4 regions of the Streptomyces sp. NPDC017520 genome follow, and region 1 is predicted to be linked to each of the others. Evidence: riboswitches for the same ligand, from Rfam matches in the RefSeq annotation. Region 1 holds a riboswitch; each other region holds the start of a gene.

What was found. A riboswitch is a leader RNA that binds a small molecule or an ion and turns the genes downstream of it on or off. The one in region 1 is predicted to bind cyclic di-AMP.
Region 2: it holds a riboswitch for cyclic di-AMP, as region 1 does, so the genes downstream of both, ACH4KB_RS26745 (transglycosylase family protein) here and ACH4KB_RS14870 (transglycosylase SLT domain-containing protein) in region 1, are expected to answer to the same signal.
Region 3: it holds a riboswitch for cyclic di-AMP, as region 1 does, so the genes downstream of both, ACH4KB_RS27435 (NlpC/P60 family protein) here and ACH4KB_RS14870 (transglycosylase SLT domain-containing protein) in region 1, are expected to answer to the same signal.
Region 4: it holds a riboswitch for cyclic di-AMP, as region 1 does, so the genes downstream of both, ACH4KB_RS15930 (M23 family metallopeptidase) here and ACH4KB_RS14870 (transglycosylase SLT domain-containing protein) in region 1, are expected to answer to the same signal.

Annotation. Positions count from the first base shown of each region.
Region 1 is NZ_JBIRKB010000005.1:343,123-348,211, forward strand. It holds gene ACH4KB_RS14860 (SpoIIE family protein phosphatase) at 1-956, shown strand, start outside; gene ACH4KB_RS14865 (FAD-dependent oxidoreductase) at 979-2,370, opposite strand; cyclic di-AMP (ydaO/yuaA leader) riboswitch at 2,823-3,010, shown strand; gene ACH4KB_RS14870 (transglycosylase SLT domain-containing protein) at 3,016-3,858, shown strand; gene ACH4KB_RS14875 (GMC oxidoreductase) at 4,008-5,089, shown strand, end outside.
Region 2 is NZ_JBIRKB010000012.1:102,915-108,003, reverse strand. It holds gene ACH4KB_RS26760 (DUF501 domain-containing protein) at 1-125, opposite strand, end outside; gene ACH4KB_RS26755 (septum formation initiator family protein) at 215-694, opposite strand; gene eno (phosphopyruvate hydratase) at 805-2,085, opposite strand; gene ACH4KB_RS26745 (transglycosylase family protein) at 2,410-3,120, opposite strand; cyclic di-AMP (ydaO/yuaA leader) riboswitch at 3,126-3,309, opposite strand; gene ACH4KB_RS26740 (transglycosylase family protein) at 3,599-4,690, opposite strand; partial or broken gene ACH4KB_RS26735 (cytochrome P450) at 4,866-5,089, opposite strand, start outside.
Region 3 is NZ_JBIRKB010000013.1:64,018-69,106, forward strand. It holds gene pcrA (DNA helicase PcrA) at 1-1,317, opposite strand, end outside; cyclic di-AMP (ydaO/yuaA leader) riboswitch at 1,598-1,764, shown strand; gene ACH4KB_RS27435 (NlpC/P60 family protein) at 1,763-3,001, shown strand; gene ACH4KB_RS27440 (hypothetical protein) at 3,045-3,398, opposite strand; gene ACH4KB_RS27445 (NlpC/P60 family protein) at 3,646-4,725, shown strand; gene ACH4KB_RS27450 (GNAT family N-acetyltransferase) at 4,768-5,089, shown strand, end outside.
Region 4 is NZ_JBIRKB010000006.1:18,425-23,513, forward strand. It holds gene ACH4KB_RS15920 (PrsW family intramembrane metalloprotease) at 1-155, shown strand, start outside; gene ACH4KB_RS15925 (aldo/keto reductase) at 217-1,161, opposite strand; gene ACH4KB_RS15930 (M23 family metallopeptidase) at 1,319-2,350, opposite strand; cyclic di-AMP (ydaO/yuaA leader) riboswitch at 2,362-2,514, opposite strand; gene ACH4KB_RS15935 (PP2C family protein-serine/threonine phosphatase) at 2,768-3,988, opposite strand; gene ACH4KB_RS15940 (MerR family transcriptional regulator) at 4,128-4,874, opposite strand; tRNA gene ACH4KB_RS15945 (tRNA-Met) at 4,970-5,043, opposite strand.

The sequences.
Region 1 (5,089 bases):
CCTGCATCCTCGGGTTCGACCGCCCTCGCGGCTTCAGCCCGGAGGAACGCACGGTCCTGACGGCACTGGCCGGACTCATCGCCCAGGCCCTGAAGCGCGCCCGGCGCTACGACAGCGAGTCGGCCCTCGCCCGCGGACTCCAGAACGCCCTGCTGCCGCACCGGCTGCCCGAGGTGGACGGGGTGGACACCCTGGGGCGCTACCTCTCCGGCACCCAGGGCATGGACGTGGGCGGCGACTGGTACGACGTCATCGAGACCGGCCACGAACTCGCCCTGATCATCGGCGACGTACAGGGACACGGTGTCTCGGCCGCCGCGACCATGGGGCAACTGCGCAGTGCGGTAAGAGCGTTCGCGCTGAGCAATCACGATCCGCAGGAGGTGATGAGCGGGACGAACCGGCTGCTCATCGACCTCGACCCGGGACAGTTCGCGAGCTGCTGCTACATCGCGCTGGACCCGGTGACCGGAGTGGCCCGCGCCGTACGGGCGGGGCATCCGCAGCCCGTGCTGCGTCGGGCGGACGGCCGGACGGAAGTGCTGGACCTGCCCGGCGGCATCGTGCTCGGGATCGACGGGCAGGCGGCCTATCCGGTCACCGAGATGCGCCTCGAACCGGGCGCGATGCTCGCCCTGTTCACGGACGGGCTGATCGAGCGCCCCGGGACCGACATCGACGAGGGGATCGAGCGGCTGCGCGCCACCGTCGAACGCATCGGCGCGGTCCCCCTGGCCGAGACGGCCGACCAGGTCATCGGAGAGGCCAGGGCGGCCGTCGACCGCCCCGACGACATCGCGCTGCTGCTCGCCGCCCGGTGGGCCGGGGCCCCGGAGGTCCGCCGGCCGCGGGAGGACCGGGCGCCCGGCCCCGACCTGTGGCGCACGTTCAGGAGGCCGGACCCGGGGCGCACGGCAGGCGCACCGGATCCGGCCTCCGGAGAGACGTCCTGCTGATCAGGCGCCGCCGAGGCGTTGATCAGACGTCGGCCGGCGGCTCCGCCGGCGCGAAGGCGCCGGAGGCCTCCAGCATCCCCTCGCGCTCCACGACCTTGATCCGCTCACGGCCCTGGGCCGCGCCCAGAGCCTGCTCGTGGGCGTCCAGCTTGTGCCAGCCCTCCCAGGTCGTGTAGCGCACGCCGCGGTCCGCCAGGAAGGCCTCGACGGCCTCCGGAGCGGGCGTGGCCGGCTCCGGCAGCCGGCCGGCCGCCCGGTCTTCCAGGACGCAGGCGACCGTCTCGTTCGCGTCGCCCTTGGTGTGTCCGATCAGACCGATCGGACCGCGCTTGATCCAGCCCGTGACGTAGACCGAGGCCATGTGCTCGTCGCCGGAGATGACGCGTCCCGCCTCGTGCGGCACGGTGCCGGAGGCCACGTCGAAGGGGAGCTTGGGCAGCTCCTCCGAGTAGTAGCCGACGGCCCGGTAGACGCTCTGCATGTCCCAGTCCGTGAACCGGCCGGTGCCCCGGACGTTGCCGGTGCCGTCCAGCTCGGTGCGCTCGGTGCGCAGCGCCACGACCTTGCCGTCCTCGCCGAGGATCTCGACCGGGGACTCGAAGAAGTGCAGGAACAGCTTGTGCGGGCGGTCGCCGACATCGCGGATCGCCCAGTTCTCCAGGGTCTGCGCGACCATGTTGGCCTGCTTGTTCTCCCGGCGGGTCGCGATGGAGCCCTCGTCGTACTCGATGTCCTCGGGGTTGACGATGACCTCGATGTTGGGGGAGTGGTCCAGCTCCCGCAGCTCCATCGGGCTGAACTTGGCCTGTGCGGGGCCACGCCGCCCGAAGACGTGCACCTCCAGCGCCTTGTTCTCCTTGAGGCCCTGGTACACGTTGTCCGGGATCTCGGTGGGCAGCAGCTCGTCCGCCGTCTTGGCCAGGACGCGGGCCACGTCCAGGGCCACGTTCCCGACGCCGAGCACGGCGACCTTCTCCGCGGCGAGCGGCCAGGTGCGCGGGACCTCGGGGTGCCCGTCGTACCAGGAGACGAACTCGGCCGCGCCGTAGGAGCCGTCCAGCTGGATGCCGGGGACGTCGAGCGCCCGGTCGGCCTCGGCGCCGGTGGAGAAGATCACCGCGTCGTAGAACGACCGCAGGTCGTCCAGGCCGATGTCGTGCGGGTAGCTGACGTTCCCGAAGAGCCGGATCTGGGGCTTGTCCAGCACCTGGTGCAGGGCCTTGACGATGCCCTTGATCCGCGGGTGGTCGGGGGCCACGCCATAGCGGATGAGGCCGAAGGGCGCGGGCATGCGCTCGAAGAGGTCGATGGAGACCCCCGGGTCCTGGCAGACCTCGGATTTGAGCAGCGCGTCCGCAGCGTAGATACCGGCGGGGCCGGCTCCGACAATGGCGACGCGGACGGGGCGTGTCATGGCGTGGTGATCCTTCGGGGCGGGCGAACGCGGGCAGGTACAGCGTACGTCGGAGGTAAGGGTTGGCTTACTAGTCTCCACCGCACACCGTAAGCGATCGCCCCGAGGGCTGTTCGACCGGCCCCGCCTAGAGTGTCCGATTGGCCCGTTTTTCTGTGCCGATATGGGCGATTCGCTTCTTTTGGGCATTCTGCTCAATAAAAGGCTTACTGGCGCTTCTGGGGTATTTGCTTGGGCTCGTTTTCGCCATCACCGCGAGGGAGTGGTGAGCGTCACGTCCGCGAGGGCGGACGCGGAAGTGGAAGCTTCGGTTCCCTTCTGTGCGAAGAAAGTTGACGACGTGACGGAGTGACCCGATCCGGCGATTCCGTCTTTCGATCTTGCGTGGAAAAGGGAATCCGGAATGCGGGGCTTGTTCTGTTCGGCGTTTCTCGCCTACGGTCACCGTCAATCCGGATGGAACGCCGAATCCTGCCGCCGTCCGGGAATCCGAAACCCACTCGAGTACGGCAGGAGCGGGGGACCCAGGTAAGTCGCCGATCCGTAACCGGAACGGCTTGGGGTGAAGCCGCACGAGCGTGCGGCCAGACATCTCCCGTCTGAACCCGACAGCTCACCCCGCAGGCGCCGGAGAGGAAATCCCCCATGCCCGCACAGGGTAAGCACCGTCGTTCCCGTTCCACCTCGCTGCGCCGCGGCCTTGCAGCCGTGACTACAGGTGGAGCCGTCCTCGCCCTCCCCGTGATAGGTGCCACCAGCGCCTTCGCGGCCCCCGTGCCCGCCACCGCGCCGCAGCAGGCCGTGGCGCCCGCCTCGATTCCCCAGGTGAATTCCGCCGTGCGGGCCGCGCCCGCCGAGCATTCCGTGGCGGCCGGTGAGACGCTTTCCAAGATCGCCCGCGAATATTCCGTGAGCGGCGGCTGGGAGAAGCTGTACGAAGGCAACCGGAAGATCATCGGAGAGAATCCCGATCTTATTCACCCGGGTATCAAGCTGACCCTCGGAACCAAGGCCGAGGCCCCTTCGGGTGGTAAGGCGGACAAGGCCGCCGAGGCTTCCCCGTCCGCCGTGCGTGGTGCCGAGGCGGACCGTGCCGACCGTTCGGAGCGTGTCAACGCCACTCCCGCGGCAAAGGCCGCTCCGGCCGCCGAGAAGGCCGTCACGTACACGAACGACCTCGACGGCTGGATCAAGGAGTCGCTGGCGGTCATGGCCGAGCAGGGCATCCCCGGCACCTACGAGGGCATCCACCGCAACATCATGCGCGAGTCCTCGGGCAACCCGGCCGCGATCAACAACTGGGACTCCAACGCGGTCAAGGGCACCCCGTCCAAGGGGCTGCTCCAGGTCATCGACCCGACCTTCCAGGCCTACCACGTGCCCGGCACCTCGACCGACAGCTACGACCCGGTCGCCAACATCACGGCCGCGTGCAACTACGCGGCGGACCGCTACGGCTCGATCGACAACGTCTTCGGCGCCTACTGATCCTCCGCGCCCGAGCCCGAGGGGCCCCGGACCTCATCTTGGTCCGGGGCCCCATGCGCGTACCGGGAAGTTACCCCCAAGTTTCTAGTGACTTGCCAGGCGATCGACAGTAGAACCTGTTGCACTCTGTCGAGAGTGAGGTATGTCACATGAGCGACACCACCATGCGGGATGGCGAGACCAAGGGTGTCTCGCGTCGAAGATTCATCGCTGGAACAGGTTCTCTCCTGGGGGCTGCGGCTATCGCCGGGCACTCCGCACCGGCGTGGGCGGGCGTCCGGACGGCAGCAGCGCCGATCGGCTCCGGGGCCCGGGTGCCGGTGCTGGTCGTCGGCACCGGATACGGCGGCTCCGTGGCGGCCCTCCGGCTCGCCCAGGCCGGCGTCGACGTCCATATGGTCGAGATGGGCATGGCCTGGGACACGCCGGGTGCGGACGGCAAGATCTTCGCCAACACCACCAGACCCGACGACCGCTCCTTCTGGCTGCGGACCAGGACCAAGCAGCCGCTGAGCAACTTCCTCGGCTTCCCCATCGACAAGGACGTCAACCGCTACACCGGCATCCTGGACGCCGAGGAGTTCGCCGGCATCACCGTCTACCAGGGCCGCGGTGTCGGCGGCGGGTCCCTGGTCAACGGCGGTATGGCCGTCACCCCGCGCCGGGAGAACTTCGGCGCGATCCTCCCCTCGGTGAACGCCGGGGAGATGTACCGCACCTACTACCCGCGCGCCAACAGCGGACTGGGCGTCACCACCATCGACCCCGCCTGGTTCGACAGCGTCGACTGCTACCAGTACGCCCGGGTCGGCCGGAAACACGCCCAGCGCTCCGGCTTCCCGTTCCTCTTCGTTCCCGCCGTCTACGACTGGGACTACATGAAGCAGGAGGCGGCCGGGACCGTCCCCAGGTCGGCCCTGGACGCCGAGATCCTCTACGGCAACAACTACGGCAAGAAATCGCTCCAGAAGACCTACATCGACCGGATCAGGGCCACCGGCCGGGTCACCATCTCCCCGCTCCACCAGGTCACCACGGTCACCCCGGCCCCGGGCGGCGGCTACACGGTGCTCATCGACCAGCTGGACACCGTCGGCCGGACGACCGCCACCAAGACCGTCACGGCGGACAAGGTCTTCTTCGCCGCGGGCAGCGTGGGCACCAGCAAGCTGCTCGTCGGCCTCAAGGCCACCGGTGCGCTGCCCCTCCTCAACGACGAGGTCGGCAAGGG
Region 2 (5,089 bases), on a different contig from region 1:
CCGCAGGGGCAGCGGTGCGCGATGGCGCGCAGACCGCGCGGCGGGCGGCCGAGCTGCTGCTCGAACGCGGCGATGTCCGCATCGGTGGGCTGGGTGGACTCGGTCTGCGGAGGGGGCGTTTCCATGCCTGCCTTGGTTCTGCTCGGAAGCTCGTAGAGGTGGACGTACGGAGGGATGTACGGAGGGATGTACGGAGGGATGTACGGGGTCGGTGTCAGTCGCGTTCGGCCCGGTCGGCGCTGTCCACGTCGTCCCAGAGGTTCGCGTGCCACGGCCGGTCGCTCGCGCCCGACTCGCCGCGGCGGTCCTGGGCCGCGTCGGGGTCGGCAACGGTGTAGCCGGTCTCCCCGGGGAGGACGTAGTGGAGGTGCTGGCGGGCCAGCCGCATGATGTACGCGTCGTCCTGGAGCCGCGCCTTCTCGTCCCGCAGCTCCTCGGTGCGCCGTTCCGCCTGGCGCGAGAGCCGCTCCTGCTCGGCGATCTCGTCGCGCTGGGAGACGTACTGCCGCATCGGGTAGGCGAGCGCCACCACCAGGGAGCAGACCACCAGCGCCAGGAACGCGGCCCGGCCGGTGAGCCGGGAGCGGCGGGCCTGCCGGCGGTTCTGGGATCGGTACACGCGGGCCGCGGTCTGCTCGCCGAGCAGTCGCAGCCTGGTCGCGGTGGAGAACCGGTCGCGGTCCTTCCCGGCCATCTGTCCCGCCTCCCCGTCAGAGCTCGTCGGCTCCTACGCACGTCCGTCCCCGCACACGGTACGGGACCGGGTGCGGGGACGGACGGAGGCTACCGTCTTGACGCTACGGGTCAGCCCTTGAAGCGCGGGAAGGCGGAACGGCCCGCGTACACCGCGGCGTCGTCGAGGATCTCCTCGATGCGCAGCAGCTGGTTGTACTTGGCGACGCGGTCCGAGCGGGCCGGGGCGCCGGTCTTGATCTGGCCGCAGTTCACGGCGACGGCGAGGTCGGCGATGGTGACGTCCTCGGTCTCGCCGGAGCGGTGCGACATCATGCACTTGAAGCCGTTGCGCTGGGCCAGCTCGACGGCGTCCAGGGTCTCGGTCAGCGAACCGATCTGGTTGACCTTCACGAGCAGGGCGTTGGCGGAGCCCTCCTCGATGCCGCGGGCCAGTCGCTCGGGGTTGGTGACGAAGAGGTCGTCGCCGACGATCTGCACCTTGGCGCCGATGCGGTCGGTGATGACCTTCCAGCCGGCCCAGTCGTCCTCGTACAGCGGGTCCTCGATGGAGACCAGCGGGTACGCGGAGACGAGCTCCTCGTAGTACTCGGTCATCTCGGCGGCCGAGCGGGACTTGCCCTCGAACTCGTAGACGCCGTCCTTGTAGAACTCGGACGCGGCGACGTCGAGCGCGAGCGCGATGTCGCGGCCCGGGACGTAACCGGCCTCCTTGATGGCCTCGACGATGAGGTCCAGGGCGGCGCGGTTGGACTCCAGGTTCGGGGCGAAGCCGCCCTCGTCGCCGAGTCCGGTGGACAGGCCCTTGGTCTTGAGGACCTTCTTCAGCGTGTGGTAGACCTCCGCACCCCAGCGCAGGCCCTCGGAGAAGGACTCCGCGCCGATCGGGGCGATCATGAACTCCTGGACGTCCACGTTGGAGTCGGCGTGCGAACCGCCGTTCAGGATGTTCATCATCGGAACGGGCAGCAGGTGCGCGTTCGGGCCGCCGAGGTAGCGGAAGAGCGGCAGGTCGGACGCCTCGGAGGCGGCGTGCGCGACGGCCAGCGAGACGCCGAGGATGGCGTTCGCACCGAGCGACGCCTTGTTCTCGGTGGCGTCGAGGTCGAACATCGCCTGGTCGATGAGGCGCTGCTCGGTGGCGTCGTACCCGACGAGCTCCGGGCCGATCTGCTCGATGACGGCGAGGACGGCCTTCTCGACGCCCTTGCCCATGTAGCGGTTGGGGTCACCGTCGCGAAGCTCGATGGCCTCGAACGCACCGGTGGAGGCACCGGACGGAACAGCAGCACGGCCCGTGCTGCCGTCGTCGAGGCCAACCTCGACCTCGACCGTGGGGTTGCCCCGGGAGTCGAGGATTTCCCTGGCTACGACGACGTCGATGGACGGCACGAGGCATCTCCTTCTGGGATCTGACACTGGTTGTGCAGGGTCACTGTGGCCTTGCGACACGAGCCTATCGGGCCCGGCCGCGTCGGCCAGCCGACCGCCCGCCTCCTGGGACGAAAAAGGGCCCAAGGACCTGCATCACGGGACAAAACTCTAGAAATCTACTGTGCGGTAACAACAAGAGGTGAACGCATGCGGGTCCATCGGAGCCCGCCGCTCACGAAGAACCCGGCCCGGCGCGCTGGGGGGAACGAGCGCGCCGGGCCGGGGAGCCGTGCGAGGAGAAGTGCCGCCGGACGCTTCTCCTCCGGGGAGGAGAGACGGCGGTTACTTCAGGTGGAGCTGCTGACCCGGGAAGATCAGGTCCGCGTCCTTGACGATGTCGTCGTTGAGCTTGAAGAGCTTGCTCCAGCCGCCCTTGACGCCCTCCGCCTCGGCGATGGTGCTCAGGGTGTCGCCGGCCTTGACCTTGTACTCGCCGTCGCCCTTCTGGACCTTCTCGCCGGTCGGGGTGGTGACGGTCTTCTTGCTCTCGGCCTTGGGGGCCTCGCGCTGCTCGGAGCGCGTGGTGGGCTGCTCGGCCTGACGCTCGGGCTGCGCCTGCTCGGGCTTGCTCTCGCCGGAGCCGGAGCCGGAGCCGGTGTTCACGCCCGGGTCCACACCGTCGTTGGTGAGACCGCCGGCGCCGGCGCAGGCCCAGGCGCCCGGGCCCTGCATGTCGAGGAGCTTCTCGGCGGTGGCGATCTGCTGGTCCTTGGAGGCCAGGTCGGCACGGGAGGCGTACTGCGTACCGCCGGCGGCGGCCCAGCTGGACTGCGAGAACTGCAGTCCGCCGTAGTAGCCGTTGCCGGTGTTGATGGACCAGTTGCCGCCGGACTCGCACTGGGCGACGGCGTCCCAGGTCTCGACGGAGGCGGCGGAGGCGTTGGTCGCACCCATCAGCGGGACGGCGATCGCGGCGCCGGTGACGCCCGCGAGGGTGGCGATACGGGTGGCCTTGGACGGGCGGCGGTGCTTGCCCTTGCTGTTCAGCAGCATGGAACGAATCTCCTCACCGACGCCTACGAGGTGAGCTGTCGGGTTCGGGCTGATGAGTTGCCCGGTCGCGCGGTGCTGCTCGCGACTTCACCCCTAGCCGGTCCCGTACGTTCTCGTCGGTTTCGACGAGGCGTCCGGACCCGGCGGCTTACCTGGGTCCCCCGCTCCTGCCTACGGCGCTTACGCGTCTGTTCCCTTCGACCGACGGCAGGATTCGGCGTGACGGTCGACGGGGCCCGCGGTGCGAGCGGCTCCGACCGTAAACACAGGCAACCCCGACATTCAAAGATGGACATAGAGGGCAATCAGCCCGAACTCGCCGTGGCCGGCGGGTCGTTTCCGCAGGTGAGGGGCGATTCGCCCGGACCAGCCGGACGAGACGCGCCAGTTGAAGCAAAGAGACCCATGTCTCACTTACGCAAAAGTGGACATAGGTCTCTTAACTGCCTCGATTTTCGGGGTGTTTTCCCGAATTCGATCAATTGGCGGCGGGCGCCCCTGCGGGTGTTCCTGCGCCCTCGGGAGCGGCCGGGTCCGGGCCCTTGGCCGCACCCTCGCCCGCGTCCTCACCCGCACCCCGGTCCGGGCCCAGGTCCAGGTTCTGGCCGGGCAGGATCAGGTCCGGGTCGGAGCCCAGGAGGTCCTTGTTCGTCTCGTACAGGCCGGTCCATCCGCCGGGGATCTCCTGGGCGTCGGCGATCGCCCAGAGGTTGTCCCCGGGCCGCACCGTGTACCCGCCGGCGGTCGCCGCGCCACCGTCCCGCGCGTCGCCTTCGCCGCGCGAGGCGTGCCGGCCGGACTCACGGGGACCGTCCTCCCGGCCCGCGTCGGCCTCCTCGGGCGCGGGGGCTCCCCGATGCTTGCCCCCCTTGCCGTCCTCGCCCGTCGAGGCGTCGGGGGCGGCGGAGGGGTCCGAGGTGTCGGGCGCGTCGGAGGCCGGCGGGGCGGAGGGCGTCACCGAGGGGTCGGGGGCCTCACTCCCCTTCTCCGCGCCACCACTACCGCCCTTGTCCGCCCCATCACTCTTCTCACCCTTGCCGGATTCACCGGACTCGCCGGACTCACCGGATTCGCCCGCTTCGTCGGTCGGGGTGGAGGCCGGGTCGGCCGAGGGGTCCGCCGACGGGTCGGCGGACGGATCCGCGGACGGGTCCGCGGACGGCGAGGTGCCCGGGTCGACGCCGGGCAGACCGCCGTCCACCGCGAGGCCGGAGATCACCGCACAGCTGGGCCACGCCTTCGGGCCCTGGTCGTCCAGGACCTTCTCGGCGACGGAGATCTGCTGCGAGCGGCTGGCGAGGTCGGCGCGGGGCGCGAACGCCGTGCCGCCGTACGCCGACCAGGTCTCCTGCGAGAACTGGAGCCCCCCGTAGTAGCCGTTGCCGAGATCGGCACTCCACATGCCGCCGCTCTCGCACTCGGCGACCCGGTCCCAGGTGGTGGCCTCGGCCGCGTGCGCGCCGCCGGCGCCGAGCAGCGGGATGGCGATGGCCGATCCCGTCACGCCCGCGGCGACGATGATGGCGGGTGCCTGACGAGGGCGGCGGTGTCTGCCGTTCGCGGAGCCCATGGGTATGCCTTCCGTGCGACTGACAAGCGAGTGGCCTGAGCGCCGCACAGCGGATTCCGTGGCTGCTTCGGCGCCCAAGTGGCGCGTGAGCAAGGTGCGCCCGACGCGTCGAACCGTGAACCTAGCGGGACTCGAACGTGTGTCACAAGTCGATGCAGCGCAGATCACGTGAAAGTCACGAAGTTGACGCTCTGTCACTTTTCACGGCCCGGACACCCGGTTCGAACTCGACCGGAAGGGTGCGCAGTCCTCGCATGATGAGCCCGCCGCGCCAGCGCAAATCGCCAGGTTCTCCCGCAAGCCGCAGGTCAGGAAGGCGCCTCAACAGTGTGGCCAGTGCGGCCTGCCCCTCCGACCGGGCCAGTGGCGCTCCCAGACAGTAGTGGACGCCGTGCCCGT
Region 3 (5,089 bases), on a different contig from region 1:
CTGGGCGTTGGTCCGGTAGAAGACGGCGACGTCGCCCGCCTTGGCGTCGCCCGCGTCGGTGAGCCGGTCGATCTCGTCGGCGACGAACTGCGCCTCGTCGTGCTCGGTGTCGGCGACGTAGCCGGTGATGCGGGCGCCGCTGCCGGCGTTGGTCCAGAGGTTCTTGGGGCGGCGGCTCTCGTTGCGCTCGATGACGGCGTTGGCGGCGGAGAGGATCGTCTGCGTGGAGCGGTAGTTCTGCTCCAGGAGGATCGTCGTCGCGCTCGGGTAGTCCTCCTCGAACTGGAGGATGTTGCGGATGGTCGCGCCCCGGAAGGCGTAGATCGACTGGTCCGCGTCGCCCACCACGCACAGCTCGGCGGGGGCGTCGGCCTCCCCGGCCGGGCCGACCAGCTCCCGTACCAGCGTGTACTGGGCGTGGTTGGTGTCCTGGTACTCGTCGACGAGGACGTGGCGGAAGCGGCGGCGGTAGTGCTCGGCGACGTCCGGGAAGGCCTGGAGGAGGTGGACCGTGGTCATGATGATGTCGTCGAAGTCCAGGGCGTTGGCCTCGCGCAGGCGGGCCTGGTAGAGCGCGTACGCCTGGGCCAGGGTCTTCTCGAAACCTCCCCCATTCTCGGCTTCGCTCGAACGGGAGGTGCCCCCTCCGGCCTGCCCGGCGAAGGTCTCCTCGTCGATGAGCTCGTTCTTGAGGTTGGAGACCTTGGCGGTGAAGGACTTCGGCGGAAACTGCTTCGGGTCCAGGTCGAGGTCGCGGCAGACCAGGGCCATCAGGCGCTTGGAGTCGGCGGCGTCGTAGATCGAGAACGACGAGGTGAAGCCGAGCTTCTTCGACTCGCGGCGCAGGATGCGGACGCACGCGCTGTGGAAGGTCATGACCCACATGGCGTTGGCGCGGGGGCCGACGAGCTGCTCGACGCGCTCCTTCATCTCGCCCGCGGCCTTGTTGGTGAAGGTGATCGCGAGAATCTGCCCGGGGTGCGTCCCGCGCTCGGCCAGCAGGTGGGCGATGCGGTGGGTGAGGACCCGGGTCTTGCCGGAGCCGGCCCCGGCGACGATGAGCAGCGGGGACCCGGCGTGCACGACGGCGGCGCGCTGCTCGGTGTTCAGCCCGTCGAGCAGGGCGGCGGAGTCGATCACCGGGCGCGCGTGACCGTCCCGGTAGTACCCGTCCCGGGGCGGCGGGGGCGCGTCGTAGACGCCCTCGAAGAGTCCCTCCGGCACCGCTTCGGGCGCGTGGTCCTCGGGGGGCGGCGGGGGGCCGTCCTCCGCGGACTGGAGGCCGGTCAGGAAACTGTCGTCAAAGAGGCTGCTCATCGCCCCCCGAGTCTAGGCGGCCGGACTGACAAGCTACTGCCGAAGGTGAGAAGGCGGCGTCGGCACCGGGGAATCGCCCGCGCCTCACCCGTACGCACGGAGAGCGGACGTCGACGTTCCGTGAAGGAGTGCCCGGTCGGAGGGGGTGTCGGCCCCCCGATCCGGAAAGGTCACGAAAATGTATCGGGCATATCGCTCATCGTCCTTCCCAGCGGCGGGGCCGGTTGGCTAGCGTGCTCGGTCAGGTGGCCCGTACCTCCCTGGGGCGAACCACGCCCGACGGGCACCTCTGCCGAATCCGTCCCGCCGCCCTGGCGGTGCGGAACCGGGGACCCACACGCGACACCGGGGTGAATCGGTCCGTGCCCTCGCATGCGGACCGTAGGACAGCCTTCCGTTCCGTCCGAACCCGACAGCTAACCCGGTAGGCGGTCCACGGAAGGAGATGCCGGTCTTGGCATCGCATCGCAAGCCGCGCACGAAGGTGCGCACCACCACCCCCGCCGTCGGGCTGACGACGGCCGCGCTGGCCTCCGTGACGCTGCTCTCCACGCAGAGCGCCACGGCCGCGCCGGCTGAGCCGAAGCCCGCCATCGAGGAAGTGCAGAAGAAGGTCGACGCCCTGTACCGGCAGGCGGGCGCCGCGACCCAGGAGTACAACCGGGCCAAGGCCGCCTCCGCGTCCCAGCAGGCGAAGGTCGACACGCTGCTCTCCGACGTGGCGAAGCGGGCCGAGAAGATCAACGAGGCGCGCCGGGCGCTGGGCTCCTACGCGGCGGCCCAGTACCGCAACGGGGGCATCGCGCCGGCGGCGACGTTCTTCCTGGCGGACAACCCGCAGGGGTACTTCGACCAGAGCCGGCTGATGGACCGGGCGACGGAGCGGCAGCAGAAGGCCGTCGCCGAGGTCCGTACGCAGCAGGCCTCGGCGGCGAAGAAGCGCGCGGAGGCGGTGAAGAGCCTGGAGACCCTCACCGAGACGCAGGCCACGCTCGCCTCCAGCAAGAAGGACGTGCAGACCAAACTCACCGAGGCCCGGAGCCTGCTGTCGAGGCTGACCGCCGAGGAGAAGGCGCGGCTGGCGGAGCTGGAGCGCAAGAAGGAGGCCGAGGCGAAGGAGAAGGCGGCGAGGCTGGCCGCCCGGCAGGCCGCCGAGGCGAAGGAGAAGGCCGAGGCCGAGGAGAAGGCCCGCGAGGAGGCGGCGAAGGAGTCCGGCGGCGGTTCGGGCACGGGATCCGGCTCCGGCTCCGGTTCCGGTTCCGGTTCCGGTACGGGAACGGGAACGGGAACGGATCCGGGCTCCGGCTCCGGCACCGGTACGGACAGCGGTTACGCCGCCAAGGCGGAGAAGGTCCTGGCCTTCGCCCGCGCCCAGATCGGGAAGCCGTACGTATGGGGCGCGTCGGGCCCCTCCAGTTACGACTGCTCGGGGCTGACGCAGGCGGCGTGGCGGGAGGCGGGCGTGACCCTGCCCCGGACTACCTGGGACCAGGTGGAGGTCGGGACGCGGGTCGCCACGTCCGATCTGATCCCCGGAGACCTGGTCTTCTTCTACGACGACATCAGCCACGTCGGCATCTACAAGGGCGACGGGATGATGATCCACGCCCCGAAGCCGGGTGCGAACGTGCGCGAGGAGTCGATCTACTCCATGCCGATCTACGGAAGCGTGCGACCGGCGTGACGCGTGCCGGGGGCGGCCCTTGGGCGGCCGCCCCCGGGGAGACTCAGGTCCAGACCGTGGCGATGAAGATGTTGGCGGCCGTCAGTCCGCCGACCGCGGCGAACGCGCCCTTGTCCACCGTCTCGTCGTCCCGCTTGACGTAGACGAGGGCGAGGATCACGACCAGCAGCGCGAGCTTGATGCCGATCTTGACGTTGTTCACGGTCTGGTCGTCGGCCTGGTTGAGCCCGACCAGGGCGATACCGGTGACGAGCATGGTCAGCGCGCCGTGCAGCATGGCGGGGGTGAAGCGGGCGGTGCCCGCTCCCATGGCCTTCATCTGCGTCAGGAAGCCACCCAGCAGGGAGGCGATGCCGATGATGTGCAGGGCGACGAAGACATTGATGAGTACGTCCATGGCTCCGGAGCCTAGCCAGGGCCAAGGATGTGCCTTTCAGTGAGGCCCCCCTTCCTTGTGCGCTTCCTCCGAAATTGAATGCATTGCCCTGATATATGGGCGTATGAGTGATCACCCATGGCCGATGAAACGTCACATCAGGGCAATAGCAGTCATGCCGACTCTTTTCCCGGCACCGGGATTAGCGTCCTTCACGGACCCGCCGGTATTCCCCCGGCGGACAGCCGACAGGAAGGATGCCGCCCCCGTGGCAGCGCACCGCAGGTCAGCTCACCGAAAACCCAAGCAGCGCCCGCTCACCGGCTCTGCTGCCCGCACCGCCGCCACCCTGGCGCTCGCCGGGGCCGCCACCGCGGGGTCGGTCACCGGGGCGGGCGCGGCCCCCGCCGAACCGGCCCCCACCGCCTCGCAGGTCAAGGCGGAGATCGACCGGCTGTACCACGACGCCGAGGTCGCCACCGAGAAGTACAACGGGGCGAAGGAAGAGGCGGCCACCGCCACCCGCGCCGTCGACGCCCTGGCCGACGAGGCCGCCCGTCGCACCGCCCGCCTCAACACCGCCCGGCACGCCCTGGGTTCGCTGGCCACCGCGCAGTACCGCGGCGGAACCCTGGACCCGGCCCTGCAACTGGCGCTCTCCTCCGACCCCGACGCCTTCCTGCAACGCGCCTCCTACCTCGACCGGGCGGGCGACCGGCAGAGTGGGCTCCTGCGCGGCATCCGGCGACAGGTCTCCCAGATCACCCGCGTCAAGGCCCGCGCCGACCAGGAGACCGAGCGCCTCGCCGCCCGCCGCGCCGAGCTGCGCGAACACCGCACCGCGATCCGCACCAAGCTGGCCGACGCCCGCAGGCTGCTGGACACCCTGACCGCCGACGAACGCGCCGCCCATGAGCGCTCCGCCGACGCCCGGCACGGCGGCGGCCCGGCCCACGCCGACCGCTCGTCCGTCCGCAGCGGTCCGGTGGCGGCCCCCGGCTCCCGCGCCGCCCAGGCCATCGACTTCGCGTACGGCGCGATCGGCAAGCCGTACGTCTGGGGCGCGACGGGCCCGAACGCCTTCGACTGCTCGGGCCTGACCCAGGCGGCCTGGAAGGCGGCGGGCGTGAGCCTGCCGCGCACCACCTACACCCAGATCAACGCCGGATCCCGGGTCCCCCGCTCCGAACTGGCCCCCGGTGACCTGGTCTTCTTCTACTCCGGAATCAGCCATGTCGGCCTCTACATCGGCGGCGGCCAAATGATTCACGCCCCGCGCCCCGGAGCACCGGTCCGCATCGCGCCCGTCGATGAAATGCCTTTCGCCGGAGCGACCCGGGTGGCATAGTCCGCCGCGCACGTCCCGCTCTCCCGCCGAAGGAATCCCCGTATGACGTCGATGGCGACCGCCGTCCAGGACTATGCCCGGGCGCTCGCGCTGCTCTCCCCCGACCACTACCGGGTGGGCCCGTTCACCGTCCGGCACAACCCGGGCTGGGAACTGAAGTACGCCAACTACGCCATCCCCGACCGGGAGGCGGAACCCACGGCGGACGACGTGGCGGCCCTGGTCGACGCGTTCGGGAAGCACGAACGGCTTCCCCGCCTGGAGTTCCTGCCCGCCTGGGCCCCGGCCGTCGAACCGGCCCTGCTCGCGGCCGGTTTCACCGTGGAGAACCGCGCCCCGCTGCTCGCCTGCGGCCGCGAGGACC
Region 4 (5,089 bases), on a different contig from region 1:
GAAACGGGTACGGAAATGGCTACGGGTACGGGCAGACGCCCGGATACGGGCAGGCGCACGGGCACCCGCCGGGATCGGGATACGGCCCCGCCGCCTACCCGCCGCCCCAGCCGTACGGCAGCGCACCACCCAGCCACCGCCGCCCGCCGACGTAGCCGCAGCCACACTCACCACCACAGCTTCGGCGTCCGCGTACGGCGGCGGCGTCCGGCTCCGTCAGGCCGACGCCTCGGTGAGCAGGGCGAGTTCGCCGTCGGTCAGCCGCAGGTCGGCCACCGCGACGAGAGCGGGAAGCTGCTCGACCGTACGGGCGGAGGCGATCGGGGCGGCGACGGTCGGCTGTGCGGCGAGCCAGGCGAGGGCGACCGTGGCGATCTCGGCGTCCCGTTCCCCGGCGACCCGGTCGAGGGCGGCCAGCACCTTGCGGCCCCGCTCCGACTCCAGGTGGCCGCCCGCCGTCGCGGAGCGGGCGCTCTCCACACTCGTACCGGGGCGGTATTTGCCGGTGAGGAAGCCGGAGGCGAGCGCGTAGTACGGGACGGCGGCGAGGCCGGCGCGGGCCGCGGTGTCCTGGAGCTCGCCCTCGTAGGTGCCGCGGGAGACCAGGTTGTAGTGCGGCTGGAGCGCGACGTACCGGGCGAGGCCCTCGCGCTCGGAGAAGTCGAGGGAGGCCCGCAGGCGCTCGGGGCTGATGTTGGAAGCGGCGATGTGCCGCACCTTGCCGTCCTTCACCAGTTGGTCGAGGGCGGTGATGATCTCCTCGACCGGGACGGCCTCGTCGTCGAAGTGCGTGTAGTAGAGGTCGATGTGGTCGGTGCCGAGGCGGCGCAGCGATGCCTCCGCCGCGCCCTTGATGGTGCCGGCGGACAGGCCCCGGTGGTCGGGGTGGGCGCCGGCCTTGGTGGCGACGACGATGTCGGCCCGGTTGGAGCGGGAGGCGAGCCACTTGCCGATGACGGTCTCCGACTCACCGCCCTCGTTGCCCTCGACCCAGGCGGAGTAGGCGTCGGCGGTGTCGATGAAGTTGCCGCCGGCCGCGACGTACGCGTCCAGGACCGCGAAGGACTGGTCCTCGTCCGCCGTCCAGCCGAAGACGTTGCCGCCGAGGGCGAGAGGGAAAACCTGGAGGTCGGAGCTGCCGAGAATGCGCGGAGAAGTCATGTGGAGGTTCAACGGGACGGGGCGGGGACGGTATTCCGCCGCCCGCCGGACCGTACCGTCCCCGGACAGACCGGCAGCCCTGACGTCGGGGGGTGTGCGTCAGGGCTGCCGGGGTTGCGGGGCGGCGACGAAGGACGTCAGCCGCGGGGCCTGGAGATCAGACGTTCAGGCCCTTGCTGTTGAGCCAGGCCATCGGGTCCATCGCGGAACCGCCCGCGGTGCGGACCTCCAGGTGGAGGTGGACGCCGGTGACGTTGCCGCTGTCGCCCATGCGGCCGATGGTCTGGCCGGTGGTCACCTTCTGGCCGACGGAGACCTCGATCGAGGACTGGTGGGCGTACCAGATCTCCGTGCCGTCCTCCAGCTGCAGGACCGTGCGGTAGCCGTACGAACCGGAGTAGCCGGCCGATGTGATCGTGCCGCTGTGCACGGCCTTGAGCGGTGCGCCGGCCGACCCGGCGAAGTCGAGACCGGTGTGCTGGCCCGAGGACCAGAGCGCGCCGGACTGACCGTAGGTCGAGGTGATCGTGTACGAGAAGGTGGGGAGGGAGAAGCTGGCGGCGAGCTTGGCGAGCCGCTCGGCCTCCTTCTTCTTCTTCGCCGCTTCCTCCGCCGCCTTCTTCTTCGCGGCGGCAGCGGCCTCGGCCTCGTCCTGCTGCTTCTTGGCCTCGGCGGCGGCGGTCTCGGCCGCTGCCTTCTCGGCGGCGGCCTTGGCCTCGGCGTCGGCGCTGGCCTGCTGCTGCTCGGCCTGCTGGAGGATCCGGGCGCGCAGCGCCTCGCCGGCGCCGGTGCCCTGCTCGGCCTCGGCGGTGGTGAGGCCGGCGGTGGTGAGCGGCGCGGACGCGGCGACCGGGGCGGGCTCCGCCTCCTCGGACATCAAAGACCCGACGCCGGGAAGGGACTTGGCGTCGGGGAGGTTGTCCACGATGGAATCGGGAAGAGAGATGGAGACCGGCGCCTTGTCCTGAGCGGTGGCCATACCGCCCGCGCCGACAGCCGCTATGACACCGACTCCGAGGACGGTGGAGCTACGGGCCAGACCACGCTGCTTGGCCACGCGGTGCTTGCCGCGCACGGGACGGATGGACTCCGCGGTGGGGTTCCATTCCTCCCAGGTGCGCTCCTCGCCACCGAGGGTGTCGGCACTGAAGGGTGACGGGGCCTCAGGGGCAGGCTTGTTGGACGCCACGTGGGCGCACTCCTTTCCTTCCTTCTCGCCTACCGGGTTAGCTGACGGGTTCGGAGCAGGAAGGTCTCCTACGGGCCCCTCCGTCTCTCACGAGACGCAGGCGTCCGATTCACCCCATGTAGGTGGTTCCCCGGTTCCCTTGCGGAATTCGGCGCTCGCGCGCGGCGCCGTCTCTGACGACGGCTGTGACGACCGCGCTGCGTTATCGAACGTTAATAGACGGACGGGCCCTATTCCAAGCTGTTCCTGTTGATCATTAACGAACACGGCAGGGATGTACGGGTGACAACCGGGCGCAATCGGGCGACTTGACCACGCCTCAGCCACACTGCTTTTTCTGACAGTGTGTCAAATGTTATGCGGAGCGGCGCCTTTTGATTACGCACCGTGTCACCGCCCGGCACCATCACTCCGGCGTCACCGCCCGGCGTCATCGCCCCGGCCCACGATCTTCACCGTCGTCCGGCGCACGGGCTGCCCCTCCGCCGGCCGGCCGACCGCGATGAGCGCCATGTCGTCCGTGGTCCGCCCACCGGTGTGCAGCCGTACGTCGTCCGTCAGCGCGGACAACAGCTCCTCCGGGCCCGGGAAGATCCGGCCGCGCAGCCGGGCCGCCGGATCGTAGAAGACCCCGTTCGGGTCCCGGGCCTCGGACAGGCCGTCCGTGAAGGCGAGGAGCGTCGCCCCCGCGGGCATCGCCCACTCGTCGGACCGGTCCGGCCACACCCCCAGGTCCATCCCCAGCGGCATGGCGGGCACCGAGGGTGCCAGCACCTCCAGGGCGCCGTCGGCGTGCAGCAGGATCGGCTCGGGGTGACCGCGGTTGACGAGGCGCAACGAGGCGGCACCGGGCGGGATCTCGGCCAGCACGGCGGTGATGAACCCCTCCATCGCGTCCAGCCCGTACCGCCGCGTCCCCTCCCGGGCCAGCGCCCGCTCCAGCCGCTGCGCGACACCCTCCAGCGAACGCTCCTGCTCGGCCGCCTCCCGGAACGCCCCGATGATCACCGCCACCGCCTCGACGGCGTCCAGCCCCTTGCCGCGTACGTCGCCGACGACCAGACGCACTCCGTACGGGGTGTCCGCGACGGCGAACAGGTCGCCGCCCACGAACTCGTCCGCCTGGGCCGCCTCGTACCGCGCGGCCACCTGGAGTCCGCCGATCCGCTCGGCCGGGGTCGGCAGCACGGCCCGCATGGCGGTCTCCGCGATGACCCGGGCCGAGGCCAGCTGCTCGTTGCCACGCCGTACGACGCCGTTGATGACGAGGGCCAGCACCGAGGCCGTGAGCACGGTGATCAGCTCGATGATCGGGACCACCTGGGTGGACGTCCCGTCGGAGAGCCTCATCGCGATGACGGAGAGGACCGCGGCGATGCCCGTACGGACGGTCCGGGACTTCGAGAAGAACGGCGCGGCGATCAGCGGGGCCGCGACGAACAGGGGGACAGCGGTGAAGTTGGGCGGAGTCAGCGAGTCGAGCACCAGCCCGCCGAGGATCAGCAGGGCCGGGAGCAGCCGGACGAACCGTCCGGTGCGCCGCCCGTCGGACGTCAGCTGGCCCTCCCGGGACCCGAACACCACCCGGCCCACGGCGTCGAAACTCCCCGCCGTGGCACTGCGCCGTTCGTCGGCCATCCCCACCTGTGCACTCCTGCCCGGTCCACCCACGGCTGCGGACGGTACCGCGCCCCGCCCAGGCTTCCCGGAGCCGCGCCGAGCGGCTACTCCGCATCGGCCGAATAGGGGGAGCGGGCGGAGGCCCGGCCTTCCGTGGTCAGTCGGAGAGCCGGTGTTCCGCGTATACCGTCAGTGCGTCCCGTACGAAGGCGGCGGTGCCGTCCCCGTAGCGATCGTAGTTCTTTCCGAAGCGGGGGTCGGCGACATACATCTCGCCGAGCCCGATCACATACGAACGACTGGGCGCCTTGGCCGAGGACAGCCAGGCGCAGTGCCGCCGCGCGAGGTCCTGCGCCTCGGCCCCGTCGGCGGCGAGCCCTCCCTCCCTGGCCCGTCCCCAGGCGCGCGCGATGGCCTCGTGCTCGTCCTGGAACGCCTTCTTCTGCTCGTCGCCGAGCGAACGCCACCAGCGGTCGCCCTCCTCGTACGCGTCCCGGCCCCAGCGCTCGGTGACCTCCTGCTCGTGGGCGGTGTGATCGAAGCCGTCGAACACTTCATCGGCCATGAGTTCCATCCCCTCCTGCGTCTTGTGGAGAGTGGTCCGCACCGAGGCGATCTGCCGCCCGATGCGCGCCTGCTCCTGTTCGAGCAGCCGCAGATGCGCCCGCAGCGCCACCGCCGTGTCCCGCTGCCCCGCGAGCACGTCCTTGATGGCGGACAGCGAGAGGCCCAGCTCCCGCAGCAGCAGGATGCGCTGCAGCCGGACGAGGGCGTCCTGGTCGTAGTAGCGGTAGCCGTTGCTCCCGATCCGGCTCGGCGTGAGGAGACCGACGTCTCCGTAATGCCGGAGCGTGCGGCTCGTGGTGCCGGCCCGACGGGCGATTTCCTGAATGGACCACTCCATGCCGGAAACGCTGCGTCAAGGTCAAGCCGCGCCATCACGACGCCGGGAAACGACTCGGGCCCGGCACGCTGTGCGTGCCGGGCCCGGGCCTTCAGTAGCGGGGACAGGATTTGAACCTGCGACCTCTGGGTTATGAGCCCAGCGAGCTACCGAGCTGCTCCACCCCGCGTCGGTAAACACAACTCTACGGCATACCCGGCGCGCCCTTGACCAAT